DNA from 2 places in the Streptomyces sp. NPDC088254 genome. Region 1 is predicted to be linked to the other one. Evidence: riboswitches for the same ligand, from Rfam matches in the RefSeq annotation. Region 1 holds a riboswitch; the other holds the start of a gene.
What was found. Region 1 has a riboswitch for glycine ahead of gcvT (glycine cleavage system aminomethyltransferase GcvT). Riboswitches for the same ligand answer to the same signal wherever they lie in the genome.
Positions count from the first base shown of each region.

Region 2: linked by a shared signal. The riboswitch ahead of gcvP (aminomethyl-transferring glycine dehydrogenase) and the one ahead of gcvT (glycine cleavage system aminomethyltransferase GcvT) in region 1 are both predicted to bind glycine.

Region 1 covers NZ_JBIURQ010000015.1:18,288-33,241, reverse strand. Annotated here, with positions in the region: gene ACIOC0_RS35720 (enhanced serine sensitivity protein SseB C-terminal domain-containing protein) at 1-59, opposite strand, end outside; gene ACIOC0_RS35715 (enhanced serine sensitivity protein SseB) at 580-1,380, opposite strand; gene ACIOC0_RS35710 (AAA family ATPase) at 1,459-2,145, opposite strand; glycine riboswitch at 2,323-2,433, shown strand; gene gcvT (glycine cleavage system aminomethyltransferase GcvT) at 2,598-3,716, shown strand; gene gcvH (glycine cleavage system protein GcvH) at 3,841-4,218, shown strand; gene glyA (serine hydroxymethyltransferase) at 4,233-5,495, shown strand; gene ACIOC0_RS35690 (L-serine ammonia-lyase) at 5,601-6,968, shown strand; gene ACIOC0_RS35685 (glycoside hydrolase family 25 protein) at 7,170-7,727, shown strand; gene ACIOC0_RS35680 (EF-hand domain-containing protein) at 7,753-7,965, opposite strand; gene ACIOC0_RS35675 (GNAT family N-acetyltransferase) at 8,076-8,726, shown strand; gene glgX (glycogen debranching protein GlgX) at 8,764-10,998, opposite strand; gene ACIOC0_RS35665 (Ig-like domain-containing protein) at 11,153-12,400, shown strand; gene ACIOC0_RS35660 (Ig-like domain-containing protein) at 12,706-13,950, shown strand; gene ACIOC0_RS35655 (enoyl-CoA hydratase/isomerase family protein) at 14,082-14,849, shown strand.
Region 2 covers NZ_JBIURQ010000001.1:7,837-22,790, forward strand. Annotated here, with positions in the region: gene ACIOC0_RS00045 (bifunctional nuclease family protein) at 1-339, shown strand, start outside; gene ACIOC0_RS00050 (MerR family transcriptional regulator) at 585-1,268, shown strand; gene ACIOC0_RS00055 (DNA polymerase IV) at 1,358-2,791, shown strand; gene ACIOC0_RS00060 (PRC-barrel domain-containing protein) at 2,805-3,176, opposite strand; glycine riboswitch at 3,290-3,386, shown strand; gene gcvP (aminomethyl-transferring glycine dehydrogenase) at 3,562-6,447, shown strand; gene ACIOC0_RS00070 (molybdopterin-binding protein) at 6,546-6,752, opposite strand; gene ACIOC0_RS00075 (ABC transporter ATP-binding protein) at 6,781-7,845, opposite strand; gene ACIOC0_RS00080 (ABC transporter permease) at 7,842-8,636, opposite strand; gene modA (molybdate ABC transporter substrate-binding protein) at 8,633-9,442, opposite strand; gene ACIOC0_RS00090 (molybdopterin-binding protein) at 9,587-9,985, opposite strand; gene ACIOC0_RS00095 (amino acid transporter) at 10,032-11,984, opposite strand; partial or broken gene ACIOC0_RS00100 (potassium-transporting ATPase subunit B) at 12,435-12,812, shown strand; partial or broken gene ACIOC0_RS00105 (potassium-transporting ATPase subunit C) at 12,817-12,984, shown strand; gene ACIOC0_RS00110 (extracellular solute-binding protein) at 13,319-14,611, shown strand; gene ACIOC0_RS00115 (carbohydrate ABC transporter permease) at 14,618-14,954, shown strand, end outside.

The sequences.
Region 1 (14,954 bases):
GGCGTCACCTGGCGCAGCATGTGCTCGACCTGTCCGGTCGCGATGCCGCTGGCGCTCACCTGTACCGCCCCTTCGATTGGTTGGCCATATTTCGTGGAGACCAGCTTAGGTGGCTTCGCCGACAACGGGTGCCCATCGGGTGTCGGTTGTTGGGGCGGGGCCCGGGGTGGTGGTCGCCTGGGGGCGGGGGCTCGCCGTCGGCGGGTGGGGGTTGGGCGCGCAGTTCCCCGCGCCCCTGAGGTTGGGCCGGGCGCCCTGGGGGCCAGGGGCCCGGGGGTCCCCCACCCCTGCGGGTGCGGGTTGTGGGGGGCTGGGCGCGCAGTTGCCCGCGCCCCTGCTGGGCCGGGCGCCCTGGGAGTCAGGGGCCCGAGGGACCCCCACCCCTGCGGGTGCGGGTTGTGGGGCGGCCGGGCGCGCAGTTCCCCGCGCCCCTGCTGGACCGGGCGCCCTGGGGGCCAGGGGCCCGGGGAACCCCCACCCCTGCGGGTGCGGGCTGTGGGACGGCCGGGCGCGCAGTTCCCCGCGCCCCTGGAGCTGGGCCGGGCGTCGTGAGTTGCGATGTGCCGTGTCTTCCCGGTTTCAGCGGGTGTAGAAGGGGCGGACGTTTTGTTTCAGCCACTTGGCCACTGGGTCGTCCGTGACGTCCAGGAGGACCAGGTTGACCGGCCAGTGGGTCGGGGTGGTGGTCAGGGCCCGGCCCAGGGCTTCCAGGGGAAGGGTCCTCAGGTCGCCCTCCCACTGGGAGAGTTCGACGCCGACGAACATCACCGGGTCGGCCGTCTCGATGGCCGCGAGGCAGCGGCGGGCCGTGACGACGACGCCGATCGCCTCGAACTCGGCCGACGCGGCGGACAGGAAGTCGATCGGGTCGTCCTGCCAGTCGGGTTCGAACAGGCGGACCCGGCCGCCGGCGGCGGGGCCGTCCAGCGGGGTGCGGCCGGCGCGGCACAGCTCCGCTACGGCGCCGGGCGGCAGCGGGACGCCGACCACGCCCTCGGGGTTGACCGCGATGCCCACCTGCGGCGGCAGCCCGCGCGCGAACTCCACGGCCGGGGCGATGGTGTACGACATGTGCGAGCCGGCGACCTGGCGGAACTGCTCCTCGGAGCTGAAGACGGGCACATAGGCCTGGCCGTCGAGCTCCAGCGTCGGCAGGTCCAGGGGGCCGCTGTGCGGACCGCCGCCGTTGGGCAGCGGGATCCACACGAAACTGCGGCTGAGCACCTCCACGATCCGCGCGCCGGCCCCGGGCACGCCGAGGGAGGCGGACAGCGCCTCCTCCAGCTCGTTGCCGGGCCATCCGCCGTGCGAAGGGGGGTGCGCCTGTGCCGGGAAACCCGCGGAGAAGTCCGCCGGGAAGTCCGCCGGGGGGAATTCCATCTGCCTACCGCCGCCTGCCGAGAACCACTGGTGACAGAAAAGGCTAACGGGTACCGCCACTCCGCCCCACGGGACACCTCAGCCGGTGAAGTCGATGCGGCGCAGCGTGTCCGCCGCGTCGCGGTCCAGGAGGACGGCCGAGCCGCAGCCTCCGGGCAGCCGGCCCTTCTCCACCGCGCGCAGCAGGCGGGACGCGGCCCGCCGGTGGCGCAGGAAGGCGTAGCGGGAGACCCCCCGCCCCCGCTCCCGCTGCCCTTCGAGCGCGGTGTCCACGGTGACGTCGAGCAGCAGCAGATGCAGCGTGCCCCCGCGGCGGCGGGCCTCGCGCGCCAGCCAGTTCCGCACCCAGGCCTGCGTACCGCAGTCGTGTACGACCACCCCCTTGCCCTCGCGCAGCGCGCGCCGCAGCCCCGCGTAGTGGGCGAGGCGGACCAGGGGACGGTAGAGGGCGTACGGCAGCGCGCGCGACGTCCGGGCGTCCCAGCGATCCCGGGTGTCCTGCGAGTCGACGCGGTGGCCCTTGACCGTGCGCCGCATAAGGGTGGACTTGCCGCTGCCGGGCAGGCCGGTGACCACGACCAGGTCGCGGGGGCCGAACAGCAGGCCGTGCGGGCTGTGGCCGGCGCGGGCGCGCAGGTCGCGGACGACGGGAGCGGTCCGGGAGCCGCAGGCCGCTCCGGCGGGCGCCTCTGGCTGCGCCGGCACGGCGATCGCCGAGGTGGTCGCGTGGGCCGAGGTGGTCACGTACGCCGTGGTCCTGTTCACCGTGGTCGTCCTCCCCTGGGGTCCGACAAGTCTTCTCCCCGTCGAGCGTAAAGAGAAGGTAATGCGCGGTGTCTTCCGATTTCGCGCACGTACCGCCACAAGCCGGTTACAGATGCGGCCTGCCCTGACCGGGGCGAGCCGTGCAATGATGGCCGCGCCAACTGCATACCGGCCGTTTGAATCCGCGCGGGAGAGTTCCCGGCGGCGCTCGTCCAGAGCGCCGGCCCGGGGCGCCGAAGGAGCAAGTCCCTCCCTTGAATCTCTCAGGCCCCGTACCGCGCGGGCGAGGCACATCTGAAAAGCGGGCCGGCCCTCGTAGGGGGCGGCTCCACCCAAGGTGCAAGCCATGGTCACCCCGTCGTACGGATGGCCTTCATGGCGAACCTCTCAGGTTCCGATGACAGATGGGGAGGAACGACCTCGCCAGTCTTGCCTTGGGAGACGAACGCCCGATGAGCAGCACCCCGCTCCGCCATACCGCCCTCGACGCCCTGCACCGCTCGCTGGGCGCGACCATGACCGACTTCGCCGGCTGGGACATGCCTCTGCGCTACGGCTCCGAGCGCGACGAGCACAACGCCGTGCGCACCCGGGCCGGGCTCTTCGACCTCTCGCACATGGGCGAGATCACGGTGACCGGTCCGGCCGCGGCCGCCCTGCTGAACTTCGCGCTGGTCGGCGACATCGCCTCCGTCGGTGTGGGCCGCGCCCGCTACACCATGATCTGCGTGGCGGACGGCGGCATCCTCGACGACCTCATCGTGTACCGGCTGGCCGAGACCGAGTACATGGTCGTCGCCAACGCCTCCAACGCCCAGGCGGTGCTGGACGCCCTGGTGGAGCGGTCCGCCGGCTTCGACGCCGAGGTCCGCGACGACCGGGACGCCTACGCGCTGCTCGCCGTCCAGGGCCCGGAGTCCCCCGGCATCCTCGCCTCCCTCACCGACGCCGACCTCGACGGTCTGAAGTACTACGCCGGTCTGCCCGGCACGGTCGCCGGTGTGCCCGCGCTGATCGCGCGCACCGGTTACACCGGCGAGGACGGCTTCGAGCTGTTCGTGAAGCCGGAGCACGCGGTGGAGCTGTGGCAGGCGCTGGCCAAGGCGGGCGAGGGCGTCGGTCTGATCCCGTGCGGGCTGTCCTGCCGGGACACGCTGCGCCTGGAGGCGGGCATGCCGCTGTACGGGCACGAGCTGTCGCTGTCGCTGACCCCCTTCGACGCCGGGCTCGGCCGGGTGGTCAAGTTCGGCAAGGAGGGCGACTTCGTGGGGCGCGAGGCGCTGCTGGCGGCCGCGGAGCGCGCCGAGGCGAGCGCGCCGCGCGTGCTGGTCGGCCTGGTCGCCGAGGGCCGCCGCGTCCCGCGCGCCGGATACGCCGTGGTCGCGGGCGGCGAGGTGGTCGGCGAGGTCACCTCCGGCGCCCCCTCGCCCACCCTGGGCAAGCCGATCGCGATGGCGTACGTCGACGCCGCGCACGCCGCGCCGGGCACCGAAGGCGTGGGCGTGGACATCCGGGGCAGCCACGAACCGTACGAGGTCGTGGCCCTGCCGTTCTACAAGCGCCGCAAGTAGTCACCGGGCGCTTCGCGCGAGGTCGGGTACACCGGCGTGACCCCGCGCACATTTCACCGCCCACCAGCGGTTTCCCCCGTCACCCAGCCATCAGCACTCCCCCGCGTACAGGAGAATTCAGGCCATGAGCAACCCGCAGCAGCTGCGTTACAGCAAGGAGCACGAGTGGCTGTCGGGCGCCGAGGACGGCGTCTCGACGGTCGGCATCACGGAGCACGCGGCCAACGCGCTCGGCGACGTGGTCTTCGTCCAGCTCCCCGAGGCCGGCGAGACGGTCACCGCGGGCGAGACCTGCGGCGAGCTGGAGTCGACCAAGTCGGTCAGCGAGCTGTACTCGCCGGTCGACGGTGAGATCGTCGCCGTCAACCAGGACGTCGTCGACGACCCGTCGCTGGTGAACTCCGCCCCCTTCGAGGGCGGGTGGCTCTTCAAGGTACGGGTCACGGGCGAGCAGGAGGAGCTGCTCTCCGCCGACGAGTACACCGCCTACACCGCTGGCTGAGGAGTCGTAGACGCATGTCTGTCCTGAACACGCCCCTGCACGAGCTCGACCCCGAGGTCGCCGCGGCGGTCGACGCCGAGCTGCGCCGTCAGCAGTCCACGCTGGAAATGATCGCCTCGGAGAACTTCGCTCCGCTCGCGGTCATGGAGGCGCAGGGCTCGGTCCTGACCAACAAGTACGCCGAGGGCTACCCGGGCCGCCGCTACTACGGCGGCTGTGAGCACGTCGACGTGGCCGAGCAGATCGCGATCGACCGGATCAAGGAGCTGTTCGGCGCCGAGTACGCCAACGTCCAGCCGCACTCGGGCGCCTCCGCCAACCAGGCGGCCCTGTTCGCGCTGGCCCAGCCCGGCGACACCATCCTGGGCCTGGACCTGGCGCACGGCGGCCACCTCACCCACGGGATGCGGCTGAACTTCTCCGGCAAGCAGTTCGACGTGGTCGCCTACCACGTGGACGGGGCCGGGCTGGTCGACATGGCCGAGGTGGAGCGGCTGGCCAAGGAGCACCGCCCGAAGGTGATCATCGCGGGCTGGTCGGCGTACCCGCGGCAGCTGGACTTCGCGGAGTTCCGCCGGATCGCCGACGAGGTCGAGGCGTACCTGTGGGTGGACATGGCGCACTTCGCCGGCCTGGTGGCCGCGGGGCTGCACCCGAACCCGGTCGAGTACGCGGACGTCGTCACCTCCACCACCCACAAGACGCTGGGCGGCCCGCGCGGCGGGATCATCCTGGCGAAGAAGGAGTTCGCCAAGAAGCTGAACTCGTCCGTCTTCCCGGGCTTCCAGGGCGGTCCCCTGGAGCACGTGATCGCGGCGAAGGCGGTCTCCTTCAAGGTGGCGGCGAGCGAGGAGTTCAAGGAGCGCCAGCGGCGTACGGTGGAGGGCGCCCGCATCCTCGCCGAGCGCCTGACGGCCGCGGACGCCCGCGAGGCCGGGGTCAACGTCCTGTCGGGCGGCACGGACGTACACCTGATCCTGGTGGACCTGCGGGAGTCCGAGCTGGACGGCCAGCAGGCGGAGGACCGTCTCCACGAGGTGGGCATCACGGTCAACCGCAACGCCGTCCCGAACGACCCGCGGCCCCCGATGGTCACCTCGGGTCTTCGGATCGGCACGCCGGCCCTGGCCACGCGCGGTTTCACCGCCGAGGACTTCGCCGAGGTCGCGGACGTGATCGCGCAGACGCTGAAGCCCGCCTACGACGCCGAGGCGCTGCGGGCGCGGGTCGTCGCCCTGGCCGAGAAGCACCCGCTGTACCCCGGTCTGGGGAAGTAGTTCCGTAGTTCCATCGTTTTCCGGCGGCCGCCCCGCGCACTCGTGAACGGGCGTGCGGGGCGCCCGGCGGAAGACTTCTGCACCACCCTGTATGGAGGAGTTCCCGTGGCCATCTCGGTCTTCGACCTGTTCTCGATCGGCATCGGCCCGTCCAGCTCCCACACGGTCGGCCCGATGCGGGCGGCGGGCATGTTCGCGCGCCGGCTGCGCAACGAGGGCCTGCTGTCCTCGGTCGCCTCCGTCCGCAGCGAGCTGTACGGCTCCCTCGGCGCCACCGGCCACGGCCACGGCACCCCCAAGGCCGTGCTGCTCGGCCTGGAGGGCGACTCGCCGCGCACGGTGGACGTGGAGACGGCGGACGAGCGCGTGGAGGCGATCAGGTCGGCCGGCCGCATCCGGCTCCTGGGCGAGCACGAGATCCCGTTCGCCTACGACGACGACATGGTCCTGCACCGCCGCGAGACGCTCCCGTACCACGCCAACGGCATGACGCTGTGGGCCTACGACGAGCGGGGCGAGGAGCTCCTGACCAAGACGTACTACTCGGTCGGCGGCGGTTTCGTGGTCGACGAGGACGCGGTCGGCGCCGACCGCATCGTGCTCGACGACACGGTCCTGAAGTACCCCTTCCGCACGGGCGACGAGCTGCTGCGGCTGGCGCGGGAGACGGGGCTGTCGATCTCCTCGCTGATGCTGGAGAACGAGCGGGCCTGGCGGACCGAGGAGGAGATCCGTGAGGGGCTGCTGGAGATCTGGCGGGTGATGCAGGCCTGCGTGGCGCGCGGCATGTCCCGCGAGGGGCTCCTGCCCGGCGGCCTGCGCGTCCGCCGTCGCGCTGCCATGACGGCCCGTCAGCTCCGGGCGGAGGGAGACCCGTTGGCCCACTCCATGGAGTGGATCACGCTCTACGCGATGGCGGTCAACGAGGAGAACGCGGCCGGCGGACGGGTGGTCACCGCTCCCACGAACGGCGCGGCCGGCATCATCCCCGCCGTCCTGCACTACTACATGAACTTCGTCCCCGGCGCGGACGAGGACGGCGTGGTCCGATTCCTCCTCGCGGCGGGCGCGATCGGCATGCTCTTCAAGGAGAACGCCTCCATCTCCGGCGCGGAGGTCGGATGCCAGGGCGAGGTCGGCTCGGCCTGCTCGATGGCCGCGGGCGCGCTGGCGGAGGTCATGGGCGGCTCGCCCGAGCAGGTGGAGAACGCGGCCGAGATCGGCATGGAGCACAACCTGGGCCTGACCTGCGACCCCGTGGGCGGTCTGGTCCAGATCCCCTGCATCGAGCGCAACGGCATGGCCGCGGTGAAGGCGGTCACCGCCGCCCGCATGGCACTGCGCGGCGACGGCTCGCACAAGGTGTCCCTGGACAAGGTCATCAAGACGATGAAGGACACCGGCGCCGACATGTCCGTCAAGTACAAGGAGACGGCCCGGGGCGGGCTGGCGGTCAACATCATCGAATGCTGAGGACACCTCAGCGCACGGACACCGCCCGTGCGGCACGGGCCTTGACACCCGGGCCGCTCGAGCCTCTCTCCAGGAGCGGTCGTCAACGTCGTGTGGGCGTTGAACTCCATCGGGTGATGTGAGCGGAGGGGGAGGTTCCGGGGTGGGGGGAGCGGGCATCAGACAACTCCCTCTCCTCCCCCAGCACTTCAGGAGTGCACCATGCTCCGAGGCATCGACGTCAGCGCGTACCAGTCGTCCGACTACCGTACGGACGGCCTCTCCTTCGTCTTCGTCAAGGCGACGGAGGGGCGTACGTACGTCAACCCCAAGCTCGCCGCCCAGACCAAGACCGCGCGTGAGGCCGGACTGGTCGTGGGGTTCTATCACTTCCTGTGGCCCGGGAACCTCACCGAGCAGGCGGAATACTTCGTCGCCAAGGCCCCCGACCGGCCGGGCGACATCCTCGCCGTCGACTGGGAGACCACCGGCGGCGGGACCCACGCGAGCAACGCGGAGAAGGACAGCTTCATCCGCAAGGTGAAGGCCCTGCGGCCGGACAACCGCGTGATCCTCTACTGCAACCGGCACTTCTGGCTGAACGTCGACACCACGTCGTACGCCGGGGACGGGCTGTGGATCGCCGACTACGGCACGGCCGGCAAGCCCAGGATCGAGGCCCCGTGGCGCTTCCACCAGTACACCGACGACCCCGTGGACACCAACGTGGCCCGGTTCGCCGACCGGGCGGCGCTGCGGGAGTGGGCGGCGGGCGACTGAGCGCGCCCACTCCCGTGGCCGTTCGTCACTTGCCGAGGCAGGCCCAGAACTCGTCGAACGACAGGAGCTTGTCGCCGTTGAGGTCACGGCTGGCGATGACGGCCTCGGCGACCGACTCGGTGACGTTCCAGTCGCCCTGCTGGGCGAGGGCGGTCTTGAACTCGGCCGCGGTGATGAAGCCGTCACCGTCCGTGTCGATCCGCTGGAACTGCTTGCGTGCTTCTTCGATGTCGACCACCGGGTCCGCCCCTTATTCCGTAGCTTTGCTGTCGTACTGACGCAGGTCAGGTTAACGGCCCGGGTGGGCGCCCCGTGCGGCGACCACCGGCGGACGCGAGGAGCGGGGCAGTGGAGACGTTGCGGGACATACTCGACGCGGCGGCGCGGGGGGTCTTCCCTCCGGCCGACGGCGGCACGACCGTCGTGCCGCAGCACTCCGCCCGGGACGCCGGGGTGCTGTGCTTCACCGCGCACTCCGTCGTCTTCACGGACGAGGACCCCCGCTGGGTGCGCGAGACGCTCGCGGCCCTCGACTGCGACGCGCTGGCCGCGACCATGAACCCGTTCTTCCTGGCGGCCTTCATGGAGCGCACCGGCCGCGCCTGCGACACCGTCGACGCGCTGCTCGTCGGCCCGCCGCTGCCGGGTGAGCCGGCCCTCGCGCTGAAGGAGATCGAGGACGCGTCGCATCCCCGGGTGCGCTACGCGCGCCGCCGCCGCGACGACGTGCGCGTCTGGTCCGTGGACGGCGGGATGCTGGCGATGGGCCGCGGGGTGGGCGGACGGCTGGAGGTGTCGGTGGAGGTGTACGCGGTGGACACGGCGGACGCCGACGCACGCCGACGCGGGCTCGGCCGGGCCCTGGTCACCGCGGCGCGGCAAATCGCCGGTGAGCCGCTGTGGGCGCAGATCGCGCCGGGCAACGCGCGCAGCATGCGGGCGTTCCAGGCCGCCGGCTACGTCCCGGTGGGCTCCGAGGCGCTGCTCCTCGCCCGCTGAGGGACGCGGCCCGCTGAGGGACGCACCGCCCGCGGGTTCAGGTGAGGACGCGCAGGAGGAGCACCGAGCGGGCCGGGACAGTCAGCGGGACCGCCGAGGGGTGCGAGGTCAGCGGCGGGCGGGACTGGTCCTCGGTCGAGGTGTCGAGGACGAGTTCGTAGCGTTCGGCCCAGGGCGGGCCGGGCAGGACGAAGGGGGCCGGGCGGTCGCCGGCGTGCAGGACGGCGAGGAAGCTGTCGTCGGTGATGGGCGCGCCCCGCTCGTCGCGGCCGGGGATGTCCCGGCCGGAGAGGTACATGCCCAGCGTGGCCGCGGGGGCGTACCAGTCCTCTTCCGTCATCTCCGTGCCCCGCGGGGTGAACCAGGCCAGGTCGCGCAGCCCGTCCACCGAGTGGGGCCGGCCGGAGAAGAACGCCCGGCGGCGCAGCACGGGGTGGTCGTGCCGCAGGGCGATCAGCCGTGAGGTGAGGTCGAACAGGTTCTTCCAGCCCGGGTCCTCCAGCAGCCCCCAGTCGACCCAGCTGATCTCGTTGTCCTGGCAGTACGCGTTGTTGTTGCCCCGCTGGGTCCGCCCCATCTCGTCGCCCGCGACCAGCATCGGCACGCCCGTCGACAGCAGCAGCGTGGTCAGCAGGTTGCGCAGCTGACGGCGGCGCAGGGACCGTACGCGTTCGTCGTCGCTCTCGCCCTCCGCGCCGCAGTTCCAGGCGCGGTTGTCGTTCGTGCCGTCCCGGTTGCCCTCGCCGTTGGCCTCGTTGTGCTTGCGCTCGTAGGACACGAGGTCGCGCAGGGTGAACCCGTCGTGCGCGGTGACGAAGTTGACCGAGGCGTAGGGCCGCCGGCCGCCCCAGGCGTACAGGTCGCTGGAGCCCGACAGGCGGTAGCCCATCTCGCGGACGTCGGGCAGCGCGTGCCGCCAGAAGTCCCGGACGGTGTCGCGGTAACGGTCGTTCCACTCGGTCCACAGGGGCGGGAAGGCGCCCACCTGGTAGCCGCCGGAGCCGACGTCCCAGGGCTCGGCGATCAGTTTCACCCGGCGCAGCACCGGGTCCTGGGCGATGACCGCGAGGAACGGGGAGAGCATGTCGACGTCGTGCATGGAGCGGGCCAGCGCCGCCGCGAGGTCGAAGCGGAAGCCGTCGACGCCCATCTCCGTGACCCAGTAGCGCAGCGAGTCGGTGATCAGGCGGAGCACCTGCGGCTGGACCACGTGCAGCGTGTTGCCGCAGCCGGTGTAGTCCGCGTAGCGGCGGGCGTCCGACTGCAGACGGTAGTAGCCGCGGTTGTCGATGCCCTTGAGGGACAGCGTCGGGCCCAGCTCGCCCGCCTCCGCGGTGTGGTTGTAGACCACGTCGAGGATGACCTCGATGCCGGCCGCGTGCAGCGCCCGCACCATCCGCTTGAACTCGCCGACCTGCTGCCCCCTGGTGCCGGAAGCGGCGTAGGCGGCGTGCGGGGCGAAGTAGCCGACGGAGTTGTAGCCCCAGTGATTCTTCAGGCCGCGGCGCAGCAGATGGTCCTCGTGGGCGAACTGGTGGACGGGCAGCAGCTCGACGGCCGTGACGCCCAGCTTCACCAGGTGCTCGATCGCGGCGGGGTGCGCCAGACCGGCGTAGGTGCCGCGCAGTTCCTCGGGGATCGCCGGGTGCCGCATCGTGAAGCCGCGCACGTGCAGTTCGTAGATGACGGAGTCCGCCCAGGGCGTCTTGGGCCGCCGGTCGTCGGCCCAGTCGTCGTCGTCGTGGACGACGACGCCCTTGGGGACGAACGGCGCGGAGTCCCGTTCGTCGCGCACGGTGTCGGCGACATGCTGTTCGGGCCAGTCCCGCACATGCCCGTACACCTCGGGCGGCAGCGCGAACTCGCCGTCCACCGCGCGCGCGTAGGGGTCCAGGAGGAGTTTCGCCGGGTTCCAGCGTCCGCCGGTCCACGGGTCCCAGCGGCCGTGCACCCGGTAGCCGTAGCGCTGGCCGGGCATCACGCCGGGGACGAAGCCGTGCCAGATCTCGTGGGTCAGCTCGGTGAGGCGGGCCCTGGTCTCCCGGCCCTGCTCGTCGAAGAGGCACAGCTCGACCGCCTCCGCGCCGGCCGCCCACAGCGCGAAGTTGGTGCCGGCGACGCCGTCCGGGCCGACCCGGAAGCGGGCGCCCAGCGGTGTGGACGCGCCCGGCCACACCGGCACGCCCGGCGTCCCCCGCCGTGCCCCGTTCACGACGGCGGACGCGGCGGTGCGCCTCTCAGCCACCGCCTCCTGCTCGGCTGCGCTGGACACCGTTGCGCCTCCCGCGGCTCGTGGAACGACGGTGGCCCCGGGGCGTACGGCGTCCCGGCCGCGGCTCCCCGTAGCGTCGTCCTCCCCCCTGTTCTGCCCAGACCGTGCCTCGCACTCACGTTTCCCCGGAGCGTGCCCCGTCGTTGGGTATCGCGTGAGGCACGTACAACGGCGCGCGCGGCGCGCGGGGGCCGCGCTGGCCGCCGTACTGACATGGGCAGGACTGCTGGCCGGCGCGGCCGGCTGCACCGGGGAGGGCGGCCGCGGCGGCCTTGATCTGACACAGGGCAAGGCGCCGCCGGCGAGGGACGTCATCCGCGTCACCCCGCAGGACGGGGCACGGGCGGTGCGCCCCGGCAAGGAGCTGCGGGTGCGGGTGACGGAGGGGCGGCTGGAGTCGGTGAAGGTCGTCAAGTGGCAGGACGCGCGGGAGACGCCGGTGCCGGGCGGGCTCTCCGCCGACGGCCGCACCTGGAGCCCCCGCGAGGCGCGGCTCGGGCTCGCCGCCCGGTACACGGTCGACGCGGTGGCCGTCGACGGCAAGGGCCGCCGCTCGGCCCGGCACACCGCCTTCACCACCTTCGTCCCCGAGGAGCGCTTCATCGGCTACGTCACACCGGAGAACCGCTCCACCGTCGGCACCGGGATGATCGTCTCCCTGGAGTTCAACCGGGAGATCGCCGACCGGGCCGCCGTCGAGCGCGCGGTGCGGGTCACCGCCGAGCCGGACGTCGACGTCCGGCCGCACTGGTTCGGCGACAGCCGGCTGGACTTCCGCCCCGAGACGTACTGGCGGCCCGGCACCCGGGTGAGGGTCGCGCTGCGCTTCCGTGACGTGGAGGCCGCGCCGGGGGTCTACGGGCTCCAGGACAGGACGTTCTCCTTCACCGTCGGCCGGCACCAGGTCTCCCGCGTCGACGCCGCCGCGCACACCATGGAGGTGCGGCGCGAGGACGAGCTGATCGCCACCGTCCCCGTCACGGCCGGGGCGCCGAAGACGACGACGTACAACGGCAAGATGGTGGTGACCGAGATGCTGGAGCTGACGCGGATGAACGGTGCCACGGTCGGCTTCAAGAAGAAGGACGGCAAGAGCGAGTACGACATCCCGGACGTGCCGCACGCCATGCGGCTGACCAGCTCCGGGACCTTCCTGCACGGCAACTACTGGGCGCCGGCGGACGCGTTCGGCACGGTGAACCTCAGCCATGGCTGCGTAGGCCTTCGGGATGTCAAGGGCGGCGGTTCCGACACCCCGGCGGGCTGGTTCTTCGACCGCAGCCTCGTCGGCGACGTCGTCGAGGTCGTCAACAGCAAGGACAAGACGGTCGCGGCGGACAACGGGCTCGGCGGCTGGAACATGGACTGGGAGGAGTGGACGGAGGGCAGCGCGGTGGAGTGACGGGCCCCCGACTCGGCGATCCCGGCGATCCCGGCGATCCCGGCGAAACCGGTGACCCCGGTGATCCCGGTGATCCCGGTGATCCCGGTGATCCCGGTGATCCCGGCGACGTGATCTCCCCCTCCCTGACGCGTCGCGCGTTCCCCGCCCCCGTTTCGGGAACCTTTCCTCCCAAGGTCGAAGTTGGGACGGAACGGTGACAGACGGGGGCCGTCAGGGCCGTTGACCTTGTGGTTAATATGCGGCCAGCGCGGGGGACGCGCCGGTGCGCGGGCCTGACCGGCCCGGGGGAGGGGAAGAGAAAAGTGAACATGCGACCGATATCGGGGGCATCGGTTGGCAGGCGCTCAGGCGGCCGCGACAAGCGGCTGGCGCTGATCGTCGGGGGGCTGATGCTGGCCGTCACGGCCTGCGGCGGGGGCGGGAACTCCGGATCGGAGAAGCCGAAGGCCGACGGGGGCTCCGGCTCGGCCACCGCGCAGGGCGCGCAGTCGGAGGCGGTCGTGAGCATCGCCCCGAAGGACGGCGCGAAGGACGTCGACACCAACGGCGCGCTGAAGGTCACCGCCGCCAGGGGCAAGCTGACCGAGGTCGTCGTCAAGGACGCCAAGGGCACGGCGATACCGGGCGCGATCTCCGCGGACGGGGCCGGCTGGACGCCGAGCACGCATCTGGCCGCCGCCACCAAGTACCAGGTGCACGCCGTGGCGAAGGACGCCCAGGGCCGTACGGCCGCCGAGGACGCGAGCTTCACCACGCTGACCCCTCAGAACACCTTCGTCGGCGCCTTCACGCCGGAGGACGGTTCCACGGTCGGCGTCGGGATGCCGTTCTCGGTCAACTTCACGCGGGGCATCACCAAGCCCGCGGACGTCGAGAAGGCCATCACCGTCAAGACCGAGCCGCCTGTGGACGTGCAGGGCCACTGGTTCGGCAACGACCGGCTGGACTTCCGTCCGGAGAAGTACTGGAAGGCCGGCACCAAGGTCACGGTGAAGATGAACCTCGACGGCGTCGAGGGCCGTGAGGGCGTCTACGGCAAGCAGACCAAGACCGTCTCCTTCACCATCGGCCGCAACCAGGTCTCCGTGGTGGACGTCGACAAGCTGACCATGCAGGTCACCCGCGAGGGCAAGACCGTCAAGACCATCCCGGTCACCACGGGCCAGCCCGGCATGGAGACCTGGAACGGCCAGATGGTCATCAGCGAGAAGCTGACGGTGACCCGGATGAACGGCGAGACGGTCGGCTACGGCGGTGAGTACGACATCAAGGACGTCCCGCACGCCATGCGGCTGACCACCTCCGGGACCTTCATCCACGGCAACTACTGGGGCGGTGACGCGTTCGGCAACCGCAACGCCAGCCACGGCTGCATCGGTCTGCGCGACGTGCGCGGCGGCTACGACGGCGGGGTGCCGGCCGCGTGGTTCTTCAAGAACTCGATGATCGGCGACGTGGTCGTCGTGAAGAACTCCAACGACGAGGTCGTGTCCCCGGACAACGGCTACAACGGCTGGAACATGTCGTGGGCGGAGTGGAAGAAGTAAGCCCTCCCCCCTCCCTCCCCCAACCACCGTCAGTCACCGTGGCGCGCCACCCGGGGGGCGACCCCCGGCCCCCCGGCCGCCCATGTGACCCGCCGCCCCCAGCACCCGTTAGTCACCGTTAACCTGCTCGCATGACCGTGAATCTCGAAGTCGCCGAGGGCGTCGGCACGATCCGCCTCGACCGCCCGCCCATGAACGCGCTGGACGTCGCCACCCAGGACCGGCTCAGGGAGCTGGCCGAGGAGGCGACCCGTCGTGACGACGTGCGGGCCGTCGTCCTCTACGGCGGCGAGAAGGTGTTCGCGGCGGGCGCGGACATCAAAGAGATGCAGGAGATGGACCACACGGCGATGATCCTGCGCGCCCGCGCGCTGCAGGACGCCTTCACGGCGGTGGCCCGGATCCCCAAGCCGGTGGTGGCGGCCGTGACGGGCTACGCGCTGGGCGGCGGCTGCGAGCTGGCGCTGTGCGCGGACTTCCGGATCGCCGGCGACAACGCGAAGCTGGGCCAGCCGGAGATCCTGCTCGGTCTGATCCCCGGCGCGGGCGGCACCCAGCGGCTCGCCCGGCTGGTCGGCCCGTCCAGGGCGAAGGACCTGATCTTCACCGGCCGGATGGTGAAGGCGGACGAGGCGCTGAGCCTGGGCCTGGTGGACCGGGTCGTCCCGGCCGACGAGGTGTACGCGCAGGCGCACGCGTGGGCGGCGAAGCTGGCGCAGGGTCCGGCGATCGCACTGCGTGCGGCGAAGGAGGCGATCGACACCGGTCTGGAGACGGACATCGAGACGGGTCTCGCCGTCGAACGAAACTGGTTCGCGGGCCTGTTCGCCACGGCGGACCGCGAGATCGGCATGCGGAGCTTCGTCGAGGAGGGGCCGGGCAAGGCGAAGTTCCTGTGAGGCGAGCCGCGTGAACGCGCGGTCCACCGGATTACGGGAACTTTAAGGCAGCCTTAAGCCTGTCTTGTCCGGAGAGCCGGGGGCCCGCTTCCCGGTCGGTCGTCG
Region 2 (14,954 bases), on a different contig from region 1:
GCCCAGCAGGGCATGGCTCCGGCGCGGCCGCTGACCCACGATCTGTTCAAGGACGTGCTGGAGGCCGTCGGCCAGGAGCTCACGGAAGTGCGCATCACGGATCTGCGTGAGGGCGTCTTCTACGCCGAGCTGGTCTTCGCCAGCGGGGTCGAGGTGAGCGCCCGTCCCTCCGACGCCATAGCGCTGGCCCTGCGCACCGGGACGCCCATCTTCGGCAGCGACACGGTGCTGGACGACGCGGGCATCGCCATCCCGGACGAGCAGGAGGACGAGGTGGAGAAGTTCCGCGAGTTCCTCGACCAGATCTCCCCGGAGGACTTCGGCACCAGCAACCAGTAGGTCTCGCGGGCGCCGCCGGCGCTCGCGACGTGCCGTTGCGGCAGGGCCGGTGCCCGGCGATTGCCGGGGGCGACTGAGTGCGTCCTACGGCTCCTTCTCAGCGCATTCGGCTAGCCTTTCCCCGCGGCGGGGTGCGGGAAACCACTCTTAGGGTGATTATCACTCGGCGTGGCGAGTGTGGCGATCGTTGACGCACCCCTGGTGACTGCCTACCGTCGAGAGGCAGGTCAAGGACGGAGGTCGGCGTGAGAAGCAGCGGCGACGGTACGGCTGGGGGTGCCCCCGGATTCGGTGTCGGGGGTGGCGGTCCGTACCTGCCCCCAGGCTCTCGGCTGCGTGCGAGCGGGGGTCACCCCGGTCACGGCAGCGCGGCCCCGCAGGCTTCGCAGCGGCCGGCGGCCGTGCCGAGCGGCGGAGGGACGGCGTCCATGGCGTCCGAACAGATCGGCTACCGCGGTCCGACGGCCTGCGCGGCCGCGGGCATCACCTACCGGCAACTGGACTACTGGGCCCGCACCGGTCTCGTGGAGCCGAGCGTGCGGTCCGCCCACGGGTCGGGCACCCAGCGTCTGTACAGCTTCCGGGACGTCGTCGTCCTGAAGATCGTCAAGCGGTTCCTGGACACGGGGGTGTCGCTGCAGAACATCCGCAGCGCCGTCCAGCACCTGCGTGAGCGCGGGTTCCGTGATCTGGAGCGGCTGACGCTGATGAGCGACGGGGCCACGGTCTACGAGTGCACGTCCCCCGACGAGGTCCACGAGCTGCTCCAGGGCGGCCAGGGCGTCTTCGGCATCGCGGTGGGCGTGGTCTGGCAGGACGTCGAGAGCGCGCTGTCGCAGCTGCACGGGGAACGCGTCGACACCGGGGAGACGCTCGTGGGGCACAACCCGGCCGACGAACTGGCGCGGCGGCGCAACCGGGCGGTCTGACCTTTCGGGGGAGTCTGTCCGACGGCCCCTCAGCCGGTGGAGACCGCCGTGTGAGGCCGTTGTCAGTGGTGTGGTGCAGCATCGTAGATGTGAGAAACGCGCCCACCATCCTGCATCTCGACATGGATGCCTTCTTCGCGCAGGCGGAGCAGGCGTCCAAGCCGAGCCTGCGCGGGAAGGCCGTGATCGTGGGGGGCCTCGGGCCGCGCGGGGTGGTGGCCACCGCCTCGTACGAGGCGCGAGTGTTCGGGGTGCACTCGGCGATGCCCACGGCGCAGGCGCGCCGGCTGGCTCCGAACGCCGCCTATCTGGCGCCGCGGTTCATGTTCTACCGCGCGATCAGCGAGCAGGTGATGGCGCTGCTGCGGGCCCTGTCCCCGCTGGTGGAGCCGCTCAGCCTGGACGAGGCGTTCGTCGATCTGGAGGCCGGGGGGGCGGCCTGGGACGGTGTGTCGGCGCAGGCGGCCGGGGTTCGGCTGCGTGCGGACATCCGCGCCGTCACGGGGCTCACCGGGTCGGTGGGGCTGGCCGCGTCCAAGATGCTCGCGAAGATCGCCTCGGAGCGGGCGAAGCCGGACGGGCTGGTGCTGATCGAGCCGGGCACCGAGCGGGCGCTGCTCGGCCCGATGCCGGTGCGGACTCTGCCGGGCGTGGGACCCGCGACGGGCGACCACCTCAGACGGGCGGGGATCACCACGGTCGACGAACTCGCCGAGGCGGGCGAGGACGAACTCGTACGGCTGCTGGGCAAGGCGCACGGGCACGCGCTGTACGGCATGGCGCTGGCGCGCGACGAGCGGCCGGTGGTGGCCGAGCGGGAGACGAAGTCGGTGTCCGTGGAGGACACCTACGACGTGGACATCCACGACCGGCTGCGGGTGGGTCTGGAGGTCGGGCGGCTGGCCGACCGGTGCGTGCGCAGGCTGCGCGAGGCCGGGCTGTCGGGGCGGACGATCGTGTTGAAGGTGCGGCGCTACGACTTCTCCACGCTCACCCGGTCGGAGACCCTGCGCGGGCCCACGGACGATCCCGCCGTGGTGCGGGAGGCGGCGGCGAGGCTGCTGGACTCCGTGGACACCACGGGCGGGGTGCGGCTGCTCGGCGTGGGAGTCAGCGGCCTGGCGGACTACACGCAGGAGGACCTGTTCGCGCAGGCCGCGGGGGAGCGGCTGTCGGCGGCACCCGAGGAGGAGCCGGCGCGTGAGCCCGCCGAGCGGGAGGAGACGCCCGTGGAACACCGGTGGCGTCCGGGCCTCGACATACGCCACGCCGAGTTGGGGCACGGCTGGGTGCAGGGCAGCGGCCTCGGCCGGGTCACCGTGCGTTTCGAGACGCCCTGGTCGGACGTGGGCCGGGTGCGTACGTTCCGGGTCGACGACCCCGCCCTGGAACCGGCGGACCCGCTGCCCCTGGTGCCCGGCGCGCCCCCGGGGATGCCCGGCGCCGGACCGCAGCCGCAGGCGGAGGCAGCCGCGCGTACGACCGCGCCTGGGCCCGGCCCCCGCACCGTCCCGACCCGGTGACCTGCGGCGCGGCTCAGGTGTCGTCCGAGCCGGCGAGTCTGCCGAAGTCGTGATCGGGCAGCGGGGGAGGGGCGGCCACGTCGAGCCCGTAGTGGTGGTAGAGCTGGAGCTCCTGCTCCGGGGAGAGATGGCGGCCCACGCCGAAGTCGGGGGCCTCCTTGATCAGGGTCCGCTCGAACGGGACGTGCAGCACGCCCTCCACCAGTTCGCTGGGCTCCAGGGGGACGAAGGCGTCACGGGAGAAGAGACCGGTGCGTATGGCGGCCCATTCCGGCACGCCGGTCGCGTCGTCGAGGTACACCTCGTCCACCGTGCCGATCTTGGCGCCGTTGCGGTCGAATGCCTTGCGGCCGATCAGGTTGCGCGGATCGATGTCGGTCTGCACGGGCCCTCCACATGGTCGCATCTCATCCGTAAGCACTACAAAAGAGCACAACGGGACGGGCGGCCACTCGAAAGGAGGGGCGTTGACCCCGCTGGTAGTCTGGCAACGGCTGCTGACCCCGTGCGGGAGAGTCCTCCGAGAAGCCGTCGGAGGCGCCGAAGGAGCAAATCCTCCCCGGAATCTCTCAGGCCCACGTACCGCACGGACGAGGTCACTCTGGAAAGCAGAGCGGTGGCGCGAGTCCCCGCTCTCACCGACGGTGAAAACCGGACGCCCACGGGCGGCCGGTGAAACTCTCAGGTTGAGATGACAGAGGGGGAGGCCGTCCGGGTACCCGCGCCAGTGGTGCCCCTCGAAGGTCGCGTCAGACCAGGAGGCCTCCGCAATGACCGCCCATCGCATTCCGCTCTCCGACCTCGAACAGGGAATCCCCTTCGAGCAGCGCCACATCGGCCCTGACCAGGAGGCGCGGGCCAAGATGCTCGCGCACGTCGGATACGGCTCGTTGGACGAGCTGACCGCCGCCTCCGTCCCGGATGTCATCAAGAACGCCGACGCGCTGGACCTGCCCGGCGCGCGCACCGAGGCCGAGGTGCTGGCCGAGCTGCGGTCGCTCGCCGACCGCAACGAGGTCCTCGCCCCCATGATCGGCCTCGGGTACCACGGCACGTTCACGCCGCCCGTCATCCTGCGCAACGTCATGGAGAACCCGGCCTGGTACACGGCCTACACGCCCTACCAGCCGGAGATCTCCCAGGGCCGGCTGGAGGCCCTGCTGAACTTCCAGACGATGGTCGCCGACCTGACCGGGCTGCCCACCTCCGGCGCCTCGCTGCTCGACGAGGGGACGGCCGCCGCCGAGGCGATGGCGCTGACCCGCCGCATGGGCAAGAACAAGAAGGGCCTCTTCCTGATCGACGCGGACGTGCTGCCGCAGACGATCGCCGTGATCGAGACCCGCGCCGAGCCTACCGGTGTCGAGGTCGTCGTCGCCGATCTCGGCGACGGCATCCCCGCCGAGATCGCCGGCCGTGAGATCAACGGCGTGCTGCTCCAGTACCCGGGCGCCTCCGGCGTCGTACGGGACATCAAGCCCGTCATCGACCAGGCCCACGAGCTGGGCGCGCTCGTCGTCGTCGCCGCCGACCTGCTCGCGCTGACGCTGCTGACCTCGCCCGGGGAACTGGGCGCGGACATCGCCGTCGGCACCACACAGCGGTTCGGTGTCCCGATGGGCTTCGGCGGGCCGCACGCCGGCTACATGGCTGTCCAGGAGAAGTTCGCGCGCAGCCTGCCCGGGCGGCTCGTGGGCGTCTCCGTCGACGCCGACGGCGACAAGGCGTACCGGCTGGCGCTGCAGACGCGGGAGCAGCACATCCGGCGGGAGAAGGCGACCAGCAACATCTGCACGGCGCAGGTGCTGCTCGCCGTCATGGCCGGGATGTACGCCGTGTACCACGGCCCCGAGGGGCTGCGGGCGATCGCCCGGCGCACGCACCGGTACGCGACGATCCTGGCCGCGGGGCTCACGGCCGGCGGGGCCGAGGTCGTGCACGGCTCCTACTTCGACACGCTGACCGTGCGTGTGCCGGGCCGGGCCGCGGACGTCGTCGCCGCCGCACGGGAGAACGGCGTCAACCTGCGCCTCGTCGACGCCGACCACGTGTCGATCGCCTGTGACGAGACCACCGGGCGGGCCCAGGTCACCGCCGTGTGGGCCGCGTTCGGGACCGAGGGCGACATCGCGGCGCTGGACGCGGTCACCGAGGACACCCTGCCCACGGGGCTGCTGCGCGCCGACGAGGTCCTCACCCACCCCGTCTTCCACCAGCACCGCTCCGAGACGGCGATGCTGCGCTACCTGCGGCGGCTGTCCGACCGGGACTACGCGCTGGACCGGGGCATGATCCCGCTGGGCTCGTGCACCATGAAGCTCAACGCCACCACCGAGATGGAGCCGGTCACCTGGCCCGAGTTCGGGCAGCTGCACCCCTTCGCGCCCGCCGAGCAGGCGCAGGGCTACCTCACCCTCATCCGGGAACTGGAGGAGCGGCTCGCCGAGGTCACCGGCTACGACAAGGTGTCCCTCCAGCCCAACGCGGGCTCGCAGGGCGAGCTGGCCGGGCTGCTCGCGGTGCGCGGCTACCACCGGGCAAACGGGGACGAGCAGCGCACGGTGTGCCTGATCCCGTCGTCCGCGCACGGGACGAACGCCGCCAGCGCCGTGATGGCCGGCATGAAGGTCGTCGTCGTCGCCACCGCCGGGGACGGCGAGATCGACGTCGAGGACCTCAGGGCGAAGATCGACAAGCACCGGGACGAGCTCGCCGTGCTGATGATCACCTACCCGTCGACGCACGGCGTGTTCGAGGAGCATGTCGCCGACATCTGCGCCCAGGTGCACGACGCCGGCGGCCAGGTGTACGTGGACGGCGCCAACCTCAACGCACTCGTGGGGCTCGCCAAGCCGGGGCACTTCGGCGGTGACGTCTCCCACCTGAACCTGCACAAGACGTTCTGCATCCCGCACGGCGGCGGCGGTCCCGGCGTCGGCCCGGTGGCCGTGCGCTCGCACCTCGCTCCGTACCTGCCGAACCACCCGCTGCAGCCCGCCGCCGGGCCCGAGACGGGCGTCGGTCCGATCTCGGCCGCGCCCTGGGGCTCCGCGGGGATCCTGCCGATCTCGTGGGCGTACGTGCGGCTCATGGGCGGGGAGGGGCTGAAGCGGGCCACCCAGGTGGCGGTGCTCAGCGCCAACTACATCGCCAAGCGCCTCGAACCGCACTACCCCGTGCTGTACACCGGGCCCGGCGGGCTCGTCGCGCACGAGTGCATCATCGATCTGCGTCCGCTGACCAAGGCGACCGGGGTGAGCGTCGACGACGTGGCCAAGCGGCTCATCGACTACGGCTTCCACGCGCCGACGATGTCGTTCCCGGTGGCCGGGACACTGATGATCGAGCCCACCGAGTCCGAGGACATCATCGAGCTGGACCGGTTCTGCGAGGCGATGATCGCCATCCGTGCGGAGATCGAGAAGGTCGCCTCGGGCGCGTGGCCGGCCGACGACAACCCGCTGCGCAACGCACCGCACACCGCCGCCGCGCTCGGCGGGAAGTGGGAGCACGCGTACTCGCGGGAGGAGGCCGTCTTCCCGGCCGGGGTGTCGGCCGCCGACAAGTACTGGCCGCCGGTGCGCCGGATCGACCAGGCCTTCGGCGACCGCAACCTGGTGTGCTCCTGCCCGCCGCTGGACGCCTACGAGGACTGACGCCGGGCGGCCCGCCGGTCACACCCCCCCGTAAGACCGGCCCCGCGACACCGGTACCGAGGGCTCCCGTCCCCTGTGGGCGGGAGCCCTCGGGCGTCTCATCCCGTCGCCAGGGACACCTCGGTCGCCTTGATCAGTGCGACGGCGTCGGAGCCGACGGTGAGACCGAGGTCGTCGACCGCCTCCCGGGTGACGACGGCGACCAGTTCGCCGTCCTCGACGGAGAGCCTGACCGAGGCCATCGCGCCGCCGACGGCGATGCCGGTGACCGTGCCGGGGAGCTGGTTGCGGATGCTCAGGGTCATGGGCACCCACCGTAGGGCCCGGCCGGAGCTATGCCGGGTACGCGTGTGTCTGTGCCGCTTTGAGCGTGGCCCAGACCGTGGCGCCGGGGTGCAGCTCCAGCTCGGCGGCCGCGACCGTGGTGAGGTCGGCGGCCAGCGGGAGTTCACCGCCGAGGTCAGCACGGATCTGGTCGCCGTGGGTTTCCAGACCGGCCACCTCGCAGCGCCACAGGTTGCGGGCGCTGGAGCCGGCGGGACGAGCGCGGTGGAGGGTGACCGCGCTCGGCGGGAAGGCGACGAACACGGGACCGGACAGCTCCTCCGCCGTGGTCAGCGAGGGCCCCGCGTCCAGACGGACCGTGTGCCCGTCGGCCCGGCCCCGGTAGAGGTTGAGGCCGACCAGCTGCGCGATGTACTCCGTGCGGGGATGACGGGCGATGTCGGACGGGGCGCCCTCCTGGACGACCTGGCCGTGCTCGACGACGACCAGACGGTCCGCGAGGACCATGGCGTCCAGCGGGTCGTGGGTGACCAGGACGGCGACGGCCTCGAACGCAGCCAGATGGCGGCGCAGCCCCGCGCGCACCTCCAGCCGGGTGCGGGCGTCGAGCGCGGCGAGCGGCTCGTCGAGCAGGAGCAGCCGGGGGTGGGTGGCGAGGGCCCGGGCCAGGGCGACGCGCTGGGCCTGGCCGCCGGACAGCCGGCGGGGCTTGGCGGCTGCGTGTTCGGTGAGACCCATGCGCTCCAGCCATACGGCGGCTCGGGCGCGTGCCTGCGCCTTGGTCGCGCCTCGGCAGCGCGGGCCGAACGCCACGTTGTCCAGTGCGCTCAGGTGCGGGAAGAGCAGATAGTCCTGGAAGACCACGCCGACCGGGCGGGACTCCGGCGCGGTGCGCTCCAGCGCCTCACCGTCCAGGCGCAGATGGCCCTCGGCCAGCGGGACGAGCCCGGCCAGGGCGCGCAGGGCCGTCGTCTTGCCGGCGCCGTTGGGGCCGAGCAGGGCCACCACGTCGCCGGGTGCGGCACAGAGTGTCACGTCGAGGCGGAAGGAGCCGCGGTCGACGACGAGACGGCAGTCCAGTCCCGCGGTGGCGGGTGCGCCGACCGCGGTCATGGCGTGGTCATCCAGCGGTCGCGCAGGCCCGCCAGGACGGCGACCGACACGGCCAGAAGGACCAGGCTGAGGGCGATGGCGGCCTCCGGGTCGCTCTGCAGGGCGAGGTAGACGGCGAGGGGCATGGTCTGGGTGCGGCCGGGGAAGTTGCCCGCGAAGGTGATCGTGGCGCCGAACTCGCCGAGCGCCCGCGCCCAGGCCAGCACCGCGCCGGCCGCGACGCCCGGGGCGACCATCGGCAGGGTGACGCGGCGGAACGCGGTGAAGCGGGAGGCGCCGAGGGTGGCGGCGGCCTCCTCGTAGCGGGGGTCGGCGGCGCGCAGGGTGCCCTCGACGCTGATGACCAGGAACGGCATCGCCACGAAGGTCTCCGCGACGACGACGCCCGCCGTGGTGAAGGGGAGCGTGACGCCGAACCAGGCGTCCAGCCACTGTCCGACCACGCCGTTGCGGCCGAGGGCCAGCAGCAGCGCCACACCGCCCACCACCGGGGGCAGCACCAGCGGCAGGGTGACCAGGGCGCGGACCAGGCCGCGGCCGGGGAAGTCCGCACGCGCCAGCAGCCAGGCCAGGGGCACGCCGACGACCAGGCTCACCGCGGTCGCGGCGGTGGCGCAGACGAGGGAGAGCCGCAGCGCCTGCCAGACCGCGTCGCCGGTCAGCTGCTCGGGCAGGCTGTGCCAGGGGGCGCGCACCACGAGGGCGACCAGCGGCAGCAGCAGGAAGGCCAGGCCGAGGAGGGCGGGCAGGAGGAGTGCGATGGGAACGCCCGGGCGGACCCCGTGTTTCACGGCTTCAGGAACCCGGCCTCGGACAGCACGCGGGCACCCTGCGGGGACCTCACGAGGTCGACGAAGGCGCGGGCCGCCGCCGGGTTCGGGGCGTCTTCGAGGAGGGCGATGGGGTAGTCGTTGACGGCACCGGCCGACTCGGGGAAGTCCACGCCCTCCACCTTGTCACCCGCCGCGTGCACATCGGTCTTGTACACCAGCGCGGCGTCGGCCTCCTTCAGCTCGACCTTGGTCAGGGCGCTCTTGACGTCCTGCTCGTAGGAGACCGGGGTGACCTTCAGACCGCCGGCCGTCAGGGCCTTCTGGGCGGCGGAGCCGCACGGGACGCCCTTGTCGCACAGGACGACCTTCAGACCCGGCCTGGTGAGGTCCTTCAGGGAGGCGATCCTCTCGGGGTTGCCCGGTGCGGTGGCTATCTCCAGCCGGTTGCGGGCGAAGGTGACGGGGGCGGAGGTGTTGGCCTTCTCGTCCGTCACGATCGCCATGGTCTTGGCGCTGGCGGCGGCGAACACGTCGGCAGGGGCGCCGCCGGTGATGCTCGCGGCGAGGGAGTCGCTGCCGCCGAAGCTGAAAGTGACCTCGGTGCCCGGGTGGGCCTTCTCGAACTCCTCGCCGAGCGCGGTGAAGCTCTCCTTGAGGGAGGCGGCCGCGAAGACGGTCACCGTGCCAGACGGCTTCGCCGGGGACGCGGAGGCGTCGGACGCCGTCCCGCCCGAGTCGGAACAGCCGGCCAGGGCCAGCAGCGCGACCGCCGAGGCGGCCACTGCCCGCGAGGCCCGGCGGGCCCGGCGGCTGGTTCGGGTCATCACGGCGGTCTCCTCGGTGTCGTCGGTCCCTCGAACGGGTCCTGCTGTGATGATACCGCCGCAAGTGCGAGGCGTATGGGTGTCATAAGACCGCACCAGCGCCCGGAAACACTGTCTGAGGCGCGCATGTGCGTGTCGTCTGATTCAGACGCGGTCGATGTGGACGTTGGTCGACTTCACGCGCGCGGTGGCCTCCATGCCGACCTCCAGGCCGAGTTCCTCCACGGCCTCCCGGGTGAGCAGGGAGACCAGGCGGTGCGGGCCGGCCTGGATCTCCACCTGGGCGGCGACGTCGCCGAGTTTGATCGCGGTGACGATGCCGGGGAAGGCGTTGCGGGCCGAGGTGTAGGAGGCGGCGCCCTCCTCCGGGCTGCCGGCCTGGGCGAGTTCGACGGAGAACGCGGCGAGGTCCGCGCCGTCGATGAGACGTCGCCCGGTGTCGTCGCGGTAGGTCGCCACCCGGCCCGCGTCGGCCCAGCGGCGCGCGGTGTCGGGGCTCACGCCGAGCAGACGCGCGGCCTGGCCGATGGTGTAGGACTGCATGCCGTCACGATAGGGGCACTGGTCTGCCTGGCCTGCCTGGCCTGCGTCAGCCGGCGTGGACGCGGGGGCGGCGGCTGCGGTCCGGCTCCGCCCCGCGCAGGACCTCCCGGGTCACCGGGGCGACCTCGCCCTGGCCGAAGAGGAAGAAGCGCAGGAAGTTGGCGAACGGATTGCCCTCGGTCCACTCGAAGTAGATGTGCGGCGTGCAGCCGGTCGCGTCGCGGACGTGGAGCAGCAGCGCGGCCAGGGCGTTGGGGATGGAGGAGGACTCCAGGGTCATGACCCGGTAGCGGTTGTGCAGGACCTCGCCGCGCACGGTCAGGCCCGCCTCGAACTCGGACGGGTCCAGGACGGTGACCTCGACGAAGACGAAGTCCTCCCCGGGGAGGTCGTTGTCCTGCCGGATCTGCTCGAGCTTGTCGCGGTACTCCGCCTTGTCGCGCTGGTCGGGCTCGTTGGCGATGAACCGGATCTTCCGGCTGGCCATGTCCCGGATGAAACGTTCCGCCATGGGGTCGAGCGTCACGCCGGTGACGCGGAGTTCGAAGGCGCGCGCCAGCCGGGACAGGAGCGAGACGAGGATGATGGCTGCGATGAAACAGGCGCCGATCTTCACGCCGTCGGGCCGCTCGATGACGTTGACGACCGTCGTGTAGAGGAACACCACCGCAATGACCGCGAAGGCGATCGTCCACTTGCGCTGGCCGGCCTTGCGGGCGGCGATGGTCACGGCGATCGCCGCCGAGCTGATCAGCACCAGAACGCCGGTGGCGTACGCGCCGCCCTGGGCGTCGACGTCGGCGTCGAAGATCCAGGTGACGAGGAAGGCGACGAGGGTGAAGACGATGACCATCGGGCGCACGGCGCGGGCCCAGTGCGGGGCCATGCCGTAGCGGGGGAGGTAGCGCGGCATCAGGTTGAGCAGGCCGGCCATCGCGGAGGCGCCGGCGAACCACAGGATGGCGATCGTCGAGACGTCGTAGACCGTGCCGAAGGCGTTGCCCAGGTAGTCGTGCGCCAGATAGGCGAGCGCGCGGCCGTTGGCGTCGCCGCCGGGCTCGAACTCCTTCTCCGGGATGAGCAGCGTGGTGATGAAGCTGGTGGTGATCAGGAAGCAGCTCATGATCAGGGCGGCGGTGGTGAGCAGCTTCTTGGTGTCCCGGATGCGCCCGGTCGGGCGTGCGTCGGTGTCGCCGGGGTCGCCCTGGACGTGCGGCATGACGGCGACGCCGGTCTCGAAGCCGGAGAGGCCGAGCGCGAGCTTGGGGAAGACGATCAGGGCCAAGCCGATCATGACGAAGACATTGCCGTGCTCGGCGGTCAGAGCGTTCGACCAGTCGGTGACGACGTGCTCCTGCGTGACCACGTGCCACAGTCCGACGACCACGACGACCGCGTTCAGCGTGAGGTAGACGCCCACCAGGACGACGGCGAACCCGATCGCCTCCAGGAAGCCCTTGAGGAAGACCGCGCCGAGCAGCGCCACGAGGACGAGCGTGATCAGCAGCTGCTTGTCGTGCAGAGCGCTGTTCAGGTGGGGGTTCTCCACGAGGTGGGTGGAGGCGTCCGCCGCGGACAGGGTGATGGTGATCAGGAAGTCGGTGGCGGCGAAGCCGAGCAGGGTCAGGACGAACAGCTTGCCCTTCCAGAACGACAGCAGCCGCTCCAGCATGGCGATCGAGCCCTCGCCGCGCGGGCTCTCCTCGGCGACCCGCCGGTAGACCGGCAGTGCCCCGGCGAGCGTGACGATCACCAGCACGATCGTCGCGATGGGCGACAGCAGTCCGGCCGCGAGGGCGGCGATACCCGGCTGGTAGCCGAGGGTGGAGAAGTAGTCGACGCCGGTCAGGCACATCACCCGGTACCAGCGCTGGCCCTGGTGGGCGGGTTTCGGCACCGCGTGCGGGCCCTGGTGGCCGCCCCCCTTGCCCATGTCGGACAGGCCCTCCAGCATCCAGGCGCGCAGGCGGCCGGGTGCGGGGTGCTCGGTGGTGGCCATCGGGGTGCTCCTGAGGTGCGGCCGGGCCCGTGGCACGGCGTGCTGTTTCCGGCCATCACGCGGACGGCCGCATCAGCGTAAGCGGAGAGTGACGTGTGGGCCCATGCGTGAAGGGGGTCCGCGGCGTCAAGCTTGCGTTAAGACTCGCCGGGCGGACCTGCGAAGAGGGTCCGGCGCCGCATTCGGGACGGGTCAGCGGGCGACTGCGCCGTACGGGGGAGGGGGCGCGGCTGACGGGGCCGTCAGGGGCCTGCGGACACCCAGCGTCACGTGCGTAAGGGCCCCGGCAAGGGCGGGTGGAGCGGCGTATGGGAGCCGTCTCGCTCCGGGCCGCCGGGGTTGTTTCCTCGACATCGACAGCGGCCTGCTGGTGGGCGCGATCCTGATCATCGCCGGTCTCACCTGCTTCCCGGCGCTGGCCCTGGGCCCGCTGGCCGAGGGGCTGGCGTCATGACCACCCGTACCGAGAGCCAAGAGGACTCGATGTCCGCAGCCGCCCCGACCCGGGTGCCGCACAGCGACGTGCCCACCGGGCACAGGAGCCCGGAGGGCCGCGTCGGCACGGGCCTGTTCGACCCCGGGCAGCTGGTCCGGTCGCTGCCGGACGCCGTGCGCAAGCTGGACCCGCGGGTGATGGTCAAGTCGCCCGTCATGTTCGTGGTCTGGATCGGCTCCCTGCTGACCACCGCGTTCTCCCTCAAGGACCCGGGCGACTGGTTCGGCTGGACCATCAGCGCCTGGCTGTGGCTGACCGTCGTCTTCGCCGACCTGGCGGAGGCGGTCGCCGAGGGCCGTGGCAAGGCGCAGGCCGACACCCTGCGCAAGGCCACGCGAACTCCGGGCGCCCCGGGTGGCCGTGCGCAACGGCCTTCCCGTCGCGCGGGTCGAGAAGCCGGTGAAGGGCCACACGCAGGGCCGCACCCTCGGCTTCATCGGCGAGCTCCGGGTCGACGTCCTCGAACTCGACGTCGCGCTCAGGGAGCTGACCGCAGGCCGCTGACGACACGGGGCGCTCCCCGCCGGCCAGGAAGGCACGGCATCCGTGCGTCGTGCGCGCCCGAGCCGGGCATCGGAAAGTTCGCCGCATAGAGCGAATGTTTCGCCCGTTTCACGCACCGCACTTCACGGCTCGAATCCCGTCCTCTGGAGGCGGGATCAGCGAGATGATCCGCCGTACGGTCACGACCGTGGGCGGATTCGCTGTGTTCAAGGGGTTGCCACCCGTCGGAGCCTGTCTCTAGGGTGCGGCAGCAGCGAACCTTTCTGGATCAGCTTCGAAACTTTCGATCTCGCTGGGCGGTCGTGGGGGCCGTCCCGTACCCAAGGAGCGCACCATGGGCGACCCGGCACTCTCCCGCCGAGGCTTCCTGGCGGCCTCCGCCGCGGCCGGTGTGGGCATGACGGCACTGAGCGCCTGCGGCGGCGGCTCGGACTCAGGGTCGTCGGGGACGACCACGATCGAGTGGTGGAACATCTCCACCACCCAGCCCGCCAAGGACGTCTGGGCCGGCCTCGCCCGGCAGTTCGAGAAGCAGAATCCCCAAGTTAAAGTCAAAATAGTCCAGTTGGAGAACGACGCCTACAAATCGAAGATGACGGCGCTGACCGCCTCGGGCAAGCTCCCCGACATCTTCCACACCTGGGGCGGCGGCGTCCTCAAGCAGCAGGTCGACGCCGGACTCGTCGAAGACCTGACCGACCGCACCAAGGACTGGTCGCAGGGGCTGCTCCCGGTGGCCACCAAGCCCTATCTGGTCGACGAGAAGGTCTACGGCATCCCGTTCGACATCGGCATGATCGGCTTCTGGTACAACAAGGCCCTCTTCCGGCGGGCCGGCATCGCGGCGCCCCCCACCACCTGGAGCGGATTCCTCGACGCCATACGGAAGTTGAAGGCCGCCGGCATCACTCCGCTCGCCCTGGCGGGCAAGGAGAAGTGGCCCGGCATGTACTACTGGGCCTACCTCGCGATGCGCACCGCCGGGATCGACGCCCTCCAGAAGGCCAACGACAGCAAGGACTTCACCGGGGAAGGGTTCGTCCAGGCCGGGCAGCACCTCCAGGAACTCGTCGACCTCCAGCCGTTCCAGAAGGGCTTCCTCGGCGCCGCCTACTCCACCCCCGCAGGCCAGGCCGCCGCCGTCGGCAACGGCAAGGCCGCGATGGAACTCATGGGTCAGTGGGCGCCCCAGGTGCAGGCCGACGCGGGCAAGGGACTCGGCGCCGACCTCGGCTTCTTCCCGTTCCCGGAGGTCGACGGAGGCAAGGGCGCGCTCACCGAGGTCTTCGGCGGGGGCGGCGGCCACGCCCTGCGCGCGGGCGCGCCGCAAGCGGCCGTCGACTTCCTGAAGTTCTTCGCCTCCGCCGCCACCGACACCGAACTGGTCAAGAAGACCGGCGCGCTGCCCGTCGTCCCCGCCGCTGAGAGCGCCCTCACCGACCCCAACCTCAAAGCCGTACAGGCCCAGTTGAAGGCAGCCACCGGTTTCCAGCTCTACCTGGACCAGGCGTACGCGCCCGCCGTCGGCCAGGAGGTCAACGACAGCGTCGCCGCCCTCATCGCGGGGTCCCGCTCAGCGCAGCAGGTCACGGAGTCGATCACCAAGGTCGCGAAGGAAGAGCAGTAGGCCGCGATGACCTCGACCTTCCTCCCGGACGAGCGCAAGGGCCCCGGCGAGCGCAACGGCCCCGACGGCGGCCCGGCGGCCGCCGCCTCCGATGCGGCGGCCCGGGGCCGGGCACGTCGGCGGACGTCGAACTGGCTGACGGCCGTCGGCCTCCAGGTTCCCGCTCTGGTGCTGTTCGGCGTGCTGGTGCTGCTGCCGATGCTGTTCGCGCTGTACGCCGCGTTCTTCCGCTGGGGCGGCTTCGGCATGCCCGAGGACTTCGTCGGCGCCGACAACTTCACCCGGCTCTTCAAGGACCCGGTGTTCCTGGGCGACCTGTGGCGCTGCCTGGTGCTGGTGCTGC